Regions from separate parts of the Streptomyces sp. NPDC052043 genome, predicted to be linked through region 2. Evidence: riboswitches for the same ligand, from Rfam matches in the RefSeq annotation. Region 2 holds a riboswitch; the other holds the start of a gene.
What was found. A riboswitch is a leader RNA that binds a small molecule or an ion and turns the genes downstream of it on or off. The one in region 2 is predicted to bind cobalamin.

Region 1 (4,190 bases), on a different contig from region 2:
GCCGCGCCTCGGGGGAGTTGATGTGCTTGTACAGCGTCAGCACCAGGTTGTTCGCCACGATCGAGTCACCGGTGGCGAAGAAGGCCACCAGCCGTCCGATCAGGTGCTGCTCGGCCGGGCTCAGCTTGGCGAGGTCGGCGACGTCCGAGTGGAGGTCGACCTCCTCCACCGTCCAGGTGTTCTTGATGGCGTCCCGGTAGCGCTCGTAGAAGTCCGGGTAGCGCATCGGACGGAGCGTCAGTTCGAAGCCGGGGTCGAGCAGGTTCTTGGTCTCGCTGGTCATTACTGGCAGGCCTCGCAGGACTCGGGGTTCTCAAGGGAGCAGGCGATCGCGTCGGCGTCCGGCGCCGCCTGCTGGACGGGGACGGTGGCGGGAGTCTGGGCCCGAGCCGCGCGGGCGATACGGGTCGCCGGGCGGGAGCGCAGGTAGTACGTCGTCTTCAGACCCTGCTTCCAGGCGTAGGCGTACATCGAGGAGAGCTTGCCGATGGTCGGCGTCTCCATGAACAGGTTCAGGGACTGGGACTGGTCCAGGAACGCGGTGCGCGCCGCGGCCATGTCGATCAGACCGCGCTGCGGGATCTCCCACGCCGTGCGGTACAGCGTCCGCACGTCCTCGGGGATCCAGGCGAAGCCGGCCACCGAGCCGTTCGCGTCGCGCAGTGCCTCGCGGGTGCGGGCGTCCCAGACGCCGAGCGCCTTCAGGTCGTCCACCAGGTACGAGTTGACCTGCAGGAACTCCCCGGAGAGCGTCTCACGCTTGAAGAGGTTGGAGACCTGCGGCTCGATGCACTCGTACACGCCCGCGATCGAGGCGATGGTGGCGGTCGGGGCGATGGCGAGCAGCAGCGAGTTGCGCATGCCGACGGCGGCGATCCGCTCGCGCAGGGCCGCCCAGCGCTCCGGCCAGGTCAGCTCGACGTCGTAGTGGTCGGGGTGCAGCACACCCTGGGCCGTACGGGTCTTCTCCCACGCGGGCAGCGGGCCGTTGCGCTCGGCGAGGTCGGCCGACGCCTCGTACGCGGCGAGCATGATCCGCTCGGCGATACGGGTGGACAGGGCCTTGGCCTCAGGGGAGTCGAAGGGCAGCCGCAGCTTGAAGAACACGTCCTGGAGGCCCATGGCGCCCAGGCCCACCGGCCGCCAGCGGGCGTTGGAGCGGCCCGCCTGCTCGGTCGGGTAGAAGTTGATGTCGACCACGCGGTCCAGGAAGGTGACGGCGGTGCGGATGGTCGCGTCCAGCCGCTCCCAGTCGATGTCCCCGCCGGCCACGAACGCGCCCAGGTTGACCGACCCCAGGTTGCACACCGCCGTCTCACCGTCGTCGGTGACCTCCAGGATCTCCGTGCAGAGATTGGAGGAGTGGACGACGTGACCGGGCTGCGCCGTCTGGTTGGCGGTGCGGTTGGCGGCGTCCTTGAAGGTCATCCAGCCCTGGCCGGTCTGCGCGAGGGTGCGCATCATACGGCCGTACAGCTCGCGGGCCGGCATGGTCTTGCGGGCCAGTCCCCGGGCCTCCGCGGCGCGGTACGCGGCGTCGAACTCCTCGCCCCACAGGTCGGTCAGCTCCGGCACGTCCGCGGGGGAGAACAGCGACCACTGCCCGTCGGCGTTCACCCGGCGCATGAACTCGTCCGGGACCCAGTGCGCGAGGTTGAGGTTGTGCGTCCGGCGGGCGTCCTCACCGGTGTTGTCGCGCAGCTCCAGGAACTCCTCGATGTCGGAGTGCCAGGTCTCCAGGTAGACCGCGGCGGCGCCCTTGCGCCGGCCGCCCTGGTTCACGGCGGCCACCGAGGCGTCCAGGGTCTTCAGGAACGGCACGATGCCGTTGGAGTGCCCGTTGGTGCCGCGGATCAGCGAACCGCGGGAGCGGATGCGGGAGTAGGCGATGCCGATGCCGCCGGCGTGCTTGGACAGCCGGGCGACCTGGAGGTAGCGCTCGTAGATGGAGTCCAGCTCGTCCTTGGGGGAGTCGAGGAGGTAGCAGGACGACATCTGGGGGTGGCGCGTGCCGGAGTTGAAGAGCGTGGGGGAGGAGGGCAGGTAGTCGAGGCGGCTCATCAGCCCGTAGAGCGCCGCGACCTCGTCGACGGACCGCGCGGTGTCGTCCTGCGCGAGACCGGCCGCGACCCGCAGCATGAAGTGCTGGGGCGTCTCGATCACCTTGCGGGTGATCGGGTGCCGCAGCAGGTACCGGCTGTGCAGGGTGCGCAGGCCGAAGTAGCCGAAGCGGTCGTCGGCGGCCCGGTCGATCAGCGCGTCCAGGCGGTCGGCGTGGGCGCGTACGAACTCCGCGGTCCGGTCGGCGATGAGGCCCTCACTGTGGCCCACGGCGACCGAGTCGGTGAAGGAGACGACGCCCTGGGAGGCGGCCTCGGCGCGGACGGTGAGGGTCAGCAGCCTGGCCGCCAGCCGGGAGTAGGCGGGGTCCTCGGAGATGAGCCCGGCGGCCGCCTCCGTGGCGAGCTCACGCAACTCGGCCTCGTCGGCCCGCGCCGACCGGCCGCGCAGCGCGGCGGCGGCGACCCGGCCGGGGTCGGCGTCGGGGAGGTCGGCGGTCAGCTCGGTCAGGGTCCGCAGCAGTACGGCACCTGGACCGTCGGTTTCCGTGGCTGTGACTGAAACCGGGTCGGCTGGCGCGATGGTCACGTGGAGCTCTCCCTCGCTCGGCACGGGGACTCGCACAGGGCAGGGGGCAGCACACGAGCGCACGCGGCGCCGCGCCCACCAGCCCATTCCGCGAGGCCCGGACGTCAGGGCACCCGGACCGGACGGCCGGGCGCGCTGTCGGCAGGTCCTCGGACTGACGCTCGTGGCGGCCCATGGGGCATATGCGCACGAGTACACCGTTGCGGGACAGTTCCGGATTCGCACCGGATTCCCCTGCGGCGACAGTGAGCACGAGCATACATCTTGTGCTGAGTGAGTCGGGCACCCCCATATGTTGTGCCGCGTCGACTCCGGAGCGTGTCAGAATGTCAACTCGTAGGTGAGCAGCGTGATGTCGTCCAGCTCCGGGAGCGGGTTCCAGTCCCGCCCCGGCGTGCGGACGAAGCCCAGGCGCTCGTAGACGCGGTGGGCGGTACGCATGGAGCTCTGGCTGGACAGCACCACGCGGACACAGCCCTCCACGGCCCGTGCCCGGTCCAGACAGGCCCGTACGAGGGCCTCGCCGACTCCTCTGCCGCGCGCCGCGTGCGCGACCGCGAGCATCCGTATCTCGGTCTCGCCGGGGCCGGCGAGGTCGGCCATGGGACCGGCGCCGGGGACGAAGGTCACCCCGCCGAGCACCTTCCCGTCCGCCACCGCCACCAGCACCTCGGCCGCGGCCGCCCGCTTGGCCACGTTCCGCAGCTCGACGAGATATCCGTCGCTCTCGCCGAAGTCCAGCAGCCCGTCCTGGAGGTAGGCCTGGGCGGTGATCTCACCGAGCGTGCCGTACTCGCCGGGTTCCACCGGCCGGATCGCGAAGTCCATGGGCCCGAGTCTGCCGTACGGGCCCGGCCGTGGGCCGCCGGATTTCTCTCCGGCGGCCCACGGGGTGCCCGGTGCTACTGCGGGGCCACCGCCGTGGCCGGCGGGAGCTCCGCCTCGACACCCGGGTCGCCGGCGTCCGCCGTGTAGTCCTCCGGCCGGGTCTCGTCCACGCCCTCGGGCGCCTTGACCGCCCTCAGCACGAACGTCAGGACCACCGCGACGGCCGCGTTGAGCACGAACGCCGTCAGACCGATGTAGCCGATCTCGCCGAGGCCCGGGATCTCCTTGGCCGAGCCGCCGAAGTGCTTCTGCGTCGGCGAGGCGACCCCGTAGGCGGCGACCGTGCCGTAGACCATGCCGACCGCCCAGCCCGCCAGCAGCGCCCAGCGGTGGAACCAGCGCGTGAACAGGCCGCCGACCAGGGCCGGGAAGGTCTGAAGGATCCAGATCCCGCCGAGCAGCTGGAAGTTGATGGCGACCGTCTTGTCCATGGTCAGCACGAACACCAGCGCGCCCACCTTCACCAGGAGCGACACGATCTTGGAGACGCGGGTCTCCTCCCTCGGTGTCGCGTGCGGGCGGAGGAAGTCCTTGTAGATGTTGCGGGTGAACAGGTTCGCGGCCGCGATCGACATGATCGCCGCCGGCACCAGCGCGCCGATGGCGATCGCCGCGAACGCCACGCCCGCGAACCAGTCCGGGAACATGTTCTC
Region 2 (4,190 bases):
CCAGCAGGGTGGCCAGTTGCTCGTCGAGTGAGCGCCTGCGGGTCTCGACCAGGCCGTCGGTGTAGAGCAGCAGCCCGTCCCCGGGCCCGATCCGCAGCCGGGTGGTCTCGAAGGGGACGCTTCCCACGCCGAGGGGTGCTCCGGTCGGGAGGTCGAGCAACCGCGGGGCACCCCCGGCGGGGATGAGCACCGGCGGCAGATGGCCGGCCGTGGCGACGTGGCAGCAGGCACGGCGCGGGTCGTACACGGCGTACGTGCAGGTGGCGAACCGTTGCTCCAGCTCACCGGTGATGCGGTCGAGGTGCCACAGGACCGCGGCCGGGTCGAGGTCGAGCGCGGCCAGGGTGCGGGTCGCCGTACGCAGCTGGCCCATGGTCGCCGCGGCGCCGCTGCCGCTGCCCATGACGTCGCCGATGACCAGGGCGGTCCGGTCGTCGGACAGCGCGATCGCGTCGTACCAGTCGCCGCCGATCCCGCAGATGGTCGAGGCGGGCTGGTAGCGGCAGGCGATGTCCAGGCCCGGCCGCTTCGCCGGTTTCCGGGGCAGGAGGCTGCGCTGGAAGTTCTCGGCGGCCCGGCGCTGGTTCTGGTACCAGCGGGCGTGGTCGATGCTGACGGCCGCGCGGGAGGCCAGGTCGAGGGCCAGGGTGGCGTCGTCCTCGCCGAACGGCACCGGACTGCGGTGGCCCCGGGCGAGGCCCAGCGCCCCCAGGAGGCGGCCGTGGGCGACGAGCGGGACGGCCAGGCAGGAATGGGCCCCGACCTCGGCGAGGGCGTCGGCGGCGTGAGGCGGGGCGAGGTGGGTGAGGTCCCCGTCGGCGACGCGGGAGGCGAAGACCGGGCGGCCGGTGGTGACGCAGCGGGTGCTCATGTGATGCGGCGCGAACCGGGCGACGTACCCGGCGGGGAGGGAGGCGGCCAGGGTCGGCTGGGCGACGACGGCCAGGGTGCGCATGGCCAGCGGGCCGTCGGGCACCCAGTCGCGGTCGCCGCCCTTGAGCGCCGCGTCCAGGAGATCGACCACGGCGAGGTCCGCGAGCTCCGGCACGCAGACGCGGGCGAGTTCGTCGGCGGTGGTGGTCGGATCGAGGGTCGTCCCGATGCGCGCCGAGGCGTCGGCGATCAGGGCGAGGCGCTGCCGCGCGGCGGCGGCCTCGGCGGAGGCGCGGTGCTGCGGGGTGACGTCGATGAGTTCGGTCGCGACGCCGAGCGCCCGTCCGGCCCTGTCCTCCAGGCGGTAGTACGAGACCGACCACGCGTGCTCGCGGCCGGGGTCGGAGGGGGTGGGGGCGAGGATGCGCTGGTTCAGCAGCGGGTCGCCGCTGTCCAGTACGCGGCGCATCGCGGTCTCGACCCAGACGGCATCCATGAAGTCCAGCACCTCACGGACGGTCCGCCCGACATGCTGCTCGGCGGACCGGCCGTTCATGCGCTCCAGCGTGGGGTTGACCACGAGATACCGCAGGTCGGTGTCCACGATGCCCAGCCCGATCGGGGACTGCGAGACCAGCCGGGCGGAGAGCGCGAGGTCGCGTTCCATACTCCGCAGGACGGCCTGGTCGGCGGCGATGCCCAGCGCGTAGTAGACCCCGTGCTCCCCCTCCAGCCGCATGTTGCGGAACTCGACCAGGCGGGAGCTGCCGTCCTTGTGGCGGACGGGGAAGGCGCCGGCCCACCCCGTGCCCTCCGTCATCACCCGGGTGAACAGCGCGGTGACGAGGCCCCGGTGCCGTTCGTCGACCATCAGCCGCGCCGCGTACCGGCCCAGGGCCTCCTGGGCGCTGTAGCCGAACACCTGCTGGGCCTGCGGGCTCCAGAAGACCACGCGCCCCCGCGCGTCCAGCACCACCGCCGACACGCTCAGCGAGTCCAGCAGGCCACCGGACGCGGCCGCGGACTCGTCTCCGCCGCCTCCCGTGAAGGCTTCGGCAGGCTCCACCGTCGACGCCTCCTCTCGCCTCGCCGCGGCCGAGACCGCTGCTTCCACCATGGTCTCGCGCCCGGGCCCGGTCGGCAGGTCCGCGGCACCCGCCCCGGCCGACGACGGTGAACCACCCGGCGGACCGCCTCAGTCGGCTCCGGCCCGTCTCAGCCCGCCATCCGCATGGTGGACATCATCCGCCGCGACCGGGAGAGCCCCCTAGGCTGGGCCGTGCAGCTGGTTCGCCCCGTCCGCCAGAGGGGGCGTCGCAAGAGGGAACCCGGTGGGAATCCGGGACTGCCCCGCAGCGGTGAGCGGGAACGACCGCCGTCATACGCACTGGGTCCGAGGAGGGCCTGGGAAGCGACGGCCAGTAGGTGTCTCGTACGACGAAGACGTGCCCGCGAGTCCGAAGACCTGCCATCTGCCCGCGTGCGAACCACTCGTGCGCGGACATCCCGGTGACCTCGAGGGCGGGTCGGCGCAGGTACCGCACGGACGGCCGCAGGCCGGAGCCGTCCGGTCCGTCACCCCTTCGCGTCCTCGTCCCGTCCCCGGGATCCCAGGGAATCGTCTCGCGAAGGAGAGCTCCGTGACCACCGAGTCCGCAGCCGCGGCAGCACGGGCCACCGTGTACGGCTACCCCCGTCAGGGACAGGGCCGGGAACTCAAGAAGGCCGTCGAGGGCTACTGGAAGGGCCGCGTCAGCGCCGACGCCCTGCGCGCCACGGCCGCCGAACTGCGCCGCGCCAACTGGCGGGAACTGGCCGCGGTCGGCATCGACGAGGTCCCCACCGGGGACTTCTCGTACTACGACCACGTGCTGGACACCACCGTGATGGTGGGCGCGATCCCGGCCCGCCACCGGGACGCCGTCGCCGCCGACCCGCTGGACGGCTACTTCGCGATGGCACGCGGCACCCAGGACGTCGCACCGCTGGAGATGACCAAGTGGTTCGACACCAACTACCACTACCTGGTCCCTGAGTTGGGCCCGGACACCGTGTTCACGGCGAACTCCGCCCAGCAGATCGCGGAGCTGACCGAGGCCCGCGCGCTGGGCCTCTCGGCCCGCCCGGTCCTCGTCGGCCCGGTCACCTACCTGCTGCTGGCCAAGCCCGCGCCCGGTGCGGCCGCCGACTTCGATCCGCTCACCCTCCTCGACCGGCTACTGCCGGTGTACGCGGAGACACTGGCCGATCTCCGGGCGGCGGGCGCCGAGTGGGTACAGCTCGACGAGCCGGCCCTGGTGCAGGACCGCACCCCGGCCGAACTGGAGGCCGCCGCACGCGCCTACCAGAGCCTCGGTGGCCTCACCGAACGTCCGAAGCTGCTGGTCGCCTCCTACTTCGACCGGCTGGGCGACGCCCTGCCGGTGCTCGCCAAGGCCCCGGTCGAGGGTCTCGCGCTCGACTTCACCGAGTCCGCCGCCGCCAACCTGGACGCGCTGGCCGCCGTCGGCGGGCTCTGGGGCAAGCGGCTGGTCGCCGGTGTGGTCAACGGTCGCAACATCTGGGTCAACGACCTGGAGAAGTCCCTCGCCACGCTCGGGACCCTGCTGGGTCTGGCCGACCGGGTCGATGTGTCGGCCTCCTGCTCCCTGCTGCACGTCCCCCTGGACGCGGCCGTGGAGCACGACATCGAACCGCAGATCCGGCGCTGGCTGGCCTTCGCCCGGCAGAAGACCGCCGAGATCGTCACCCTCGCAGGGGGCCTGACCCACGGCACGGACGCCATCGCCGCCGAACTCGCCGCGAACCGCGCCGACCTGGCCTCCCGCGCGCACTCCCCCATCACCCACGACCCGCGGGTCCGCGCCCGCGCCGCAGCCGTCACCGACGCCGACGCCCGCCGCTCGCAGCCGTACGCAGAACGGGCCGCCGCCCAGCGCGCCCACCTCGGGCTTCCGCTGCTGCCCACCACCACGATCGGCTCCTTCCCGCAGACCGGTGAGCTGCGCACCGCGCGCGCCGACCTGCGCACCGGGCGCATCGGCACGCCCGAGTACGAGGAGCGCATCAAGGCCGAGATCCGGGAGGTCGTCGCCTTCCAGGAGAAGACCGGGCTGGACGTCCTGGTGCACGGCGAGGCCGAGCGCAACGACATGGTCCAGTACTTCGCCGAGCAGCTCACCGGCTACCTCGCCACCCAGCACGGCTGGGTCCAGTCCTACGGCACCCGGTACGTCCGCCCGCCGGTCCTGGCCGGCGACATCTCACGGCCCGAGCCGATGACGGTGCGCTGGACGGGCTACGCCCAGTCCCTCACG

Region 1: another riboswitch for cobalamin. It lies ahead of ACIHCX_RS13215 (ribonucleoside-diphosphate reductase subunit alpha); the one in region 2 lies ahead of metE (5-methyltetrahydropteroyltriglutamate--homocysteine S-methyltransferase).

Annotation. Positions count from the first base shown of each region.
Region 1 is NZ_JBIUBT010000004.1:435,357-439,546, forward strand. It holds gene ACIHCX_RS13210 (ribonucleotide-diphosphate reductase subunit beta) at 1-283, opposite strand, end outside; gene ACIHCX_RS13215 (ribonucleoside-diphosphate reductase subunit alpha) at 283-2,649, opposite strand; cobalamin riboswitch at 2,772-2,925, opposite strand; gene ACIHCX_RS13220 (GNAT family N-acetyltransferase) at 2,971-3,477, opposite strand; gene mctP (monocarboxylate uptake permease MctP) at 3,552-4,190, opposite strand, start outside.
Region 2 is NZ_JBIUBT010000003.1:465,508-469,697, reverse strand. It holds gene ACIHCX_RS09985 (SpoIIE family protein phosphatase) at 1-1,939, opposite strand, end outside; cobalamin riboswitch at 2,143-2,361, shown strand; gene metE (5-methyltetrahydropteroyltriglutamate--homocysteine S-methyltransferase) at 2,514-4,190, shown strand, end outside.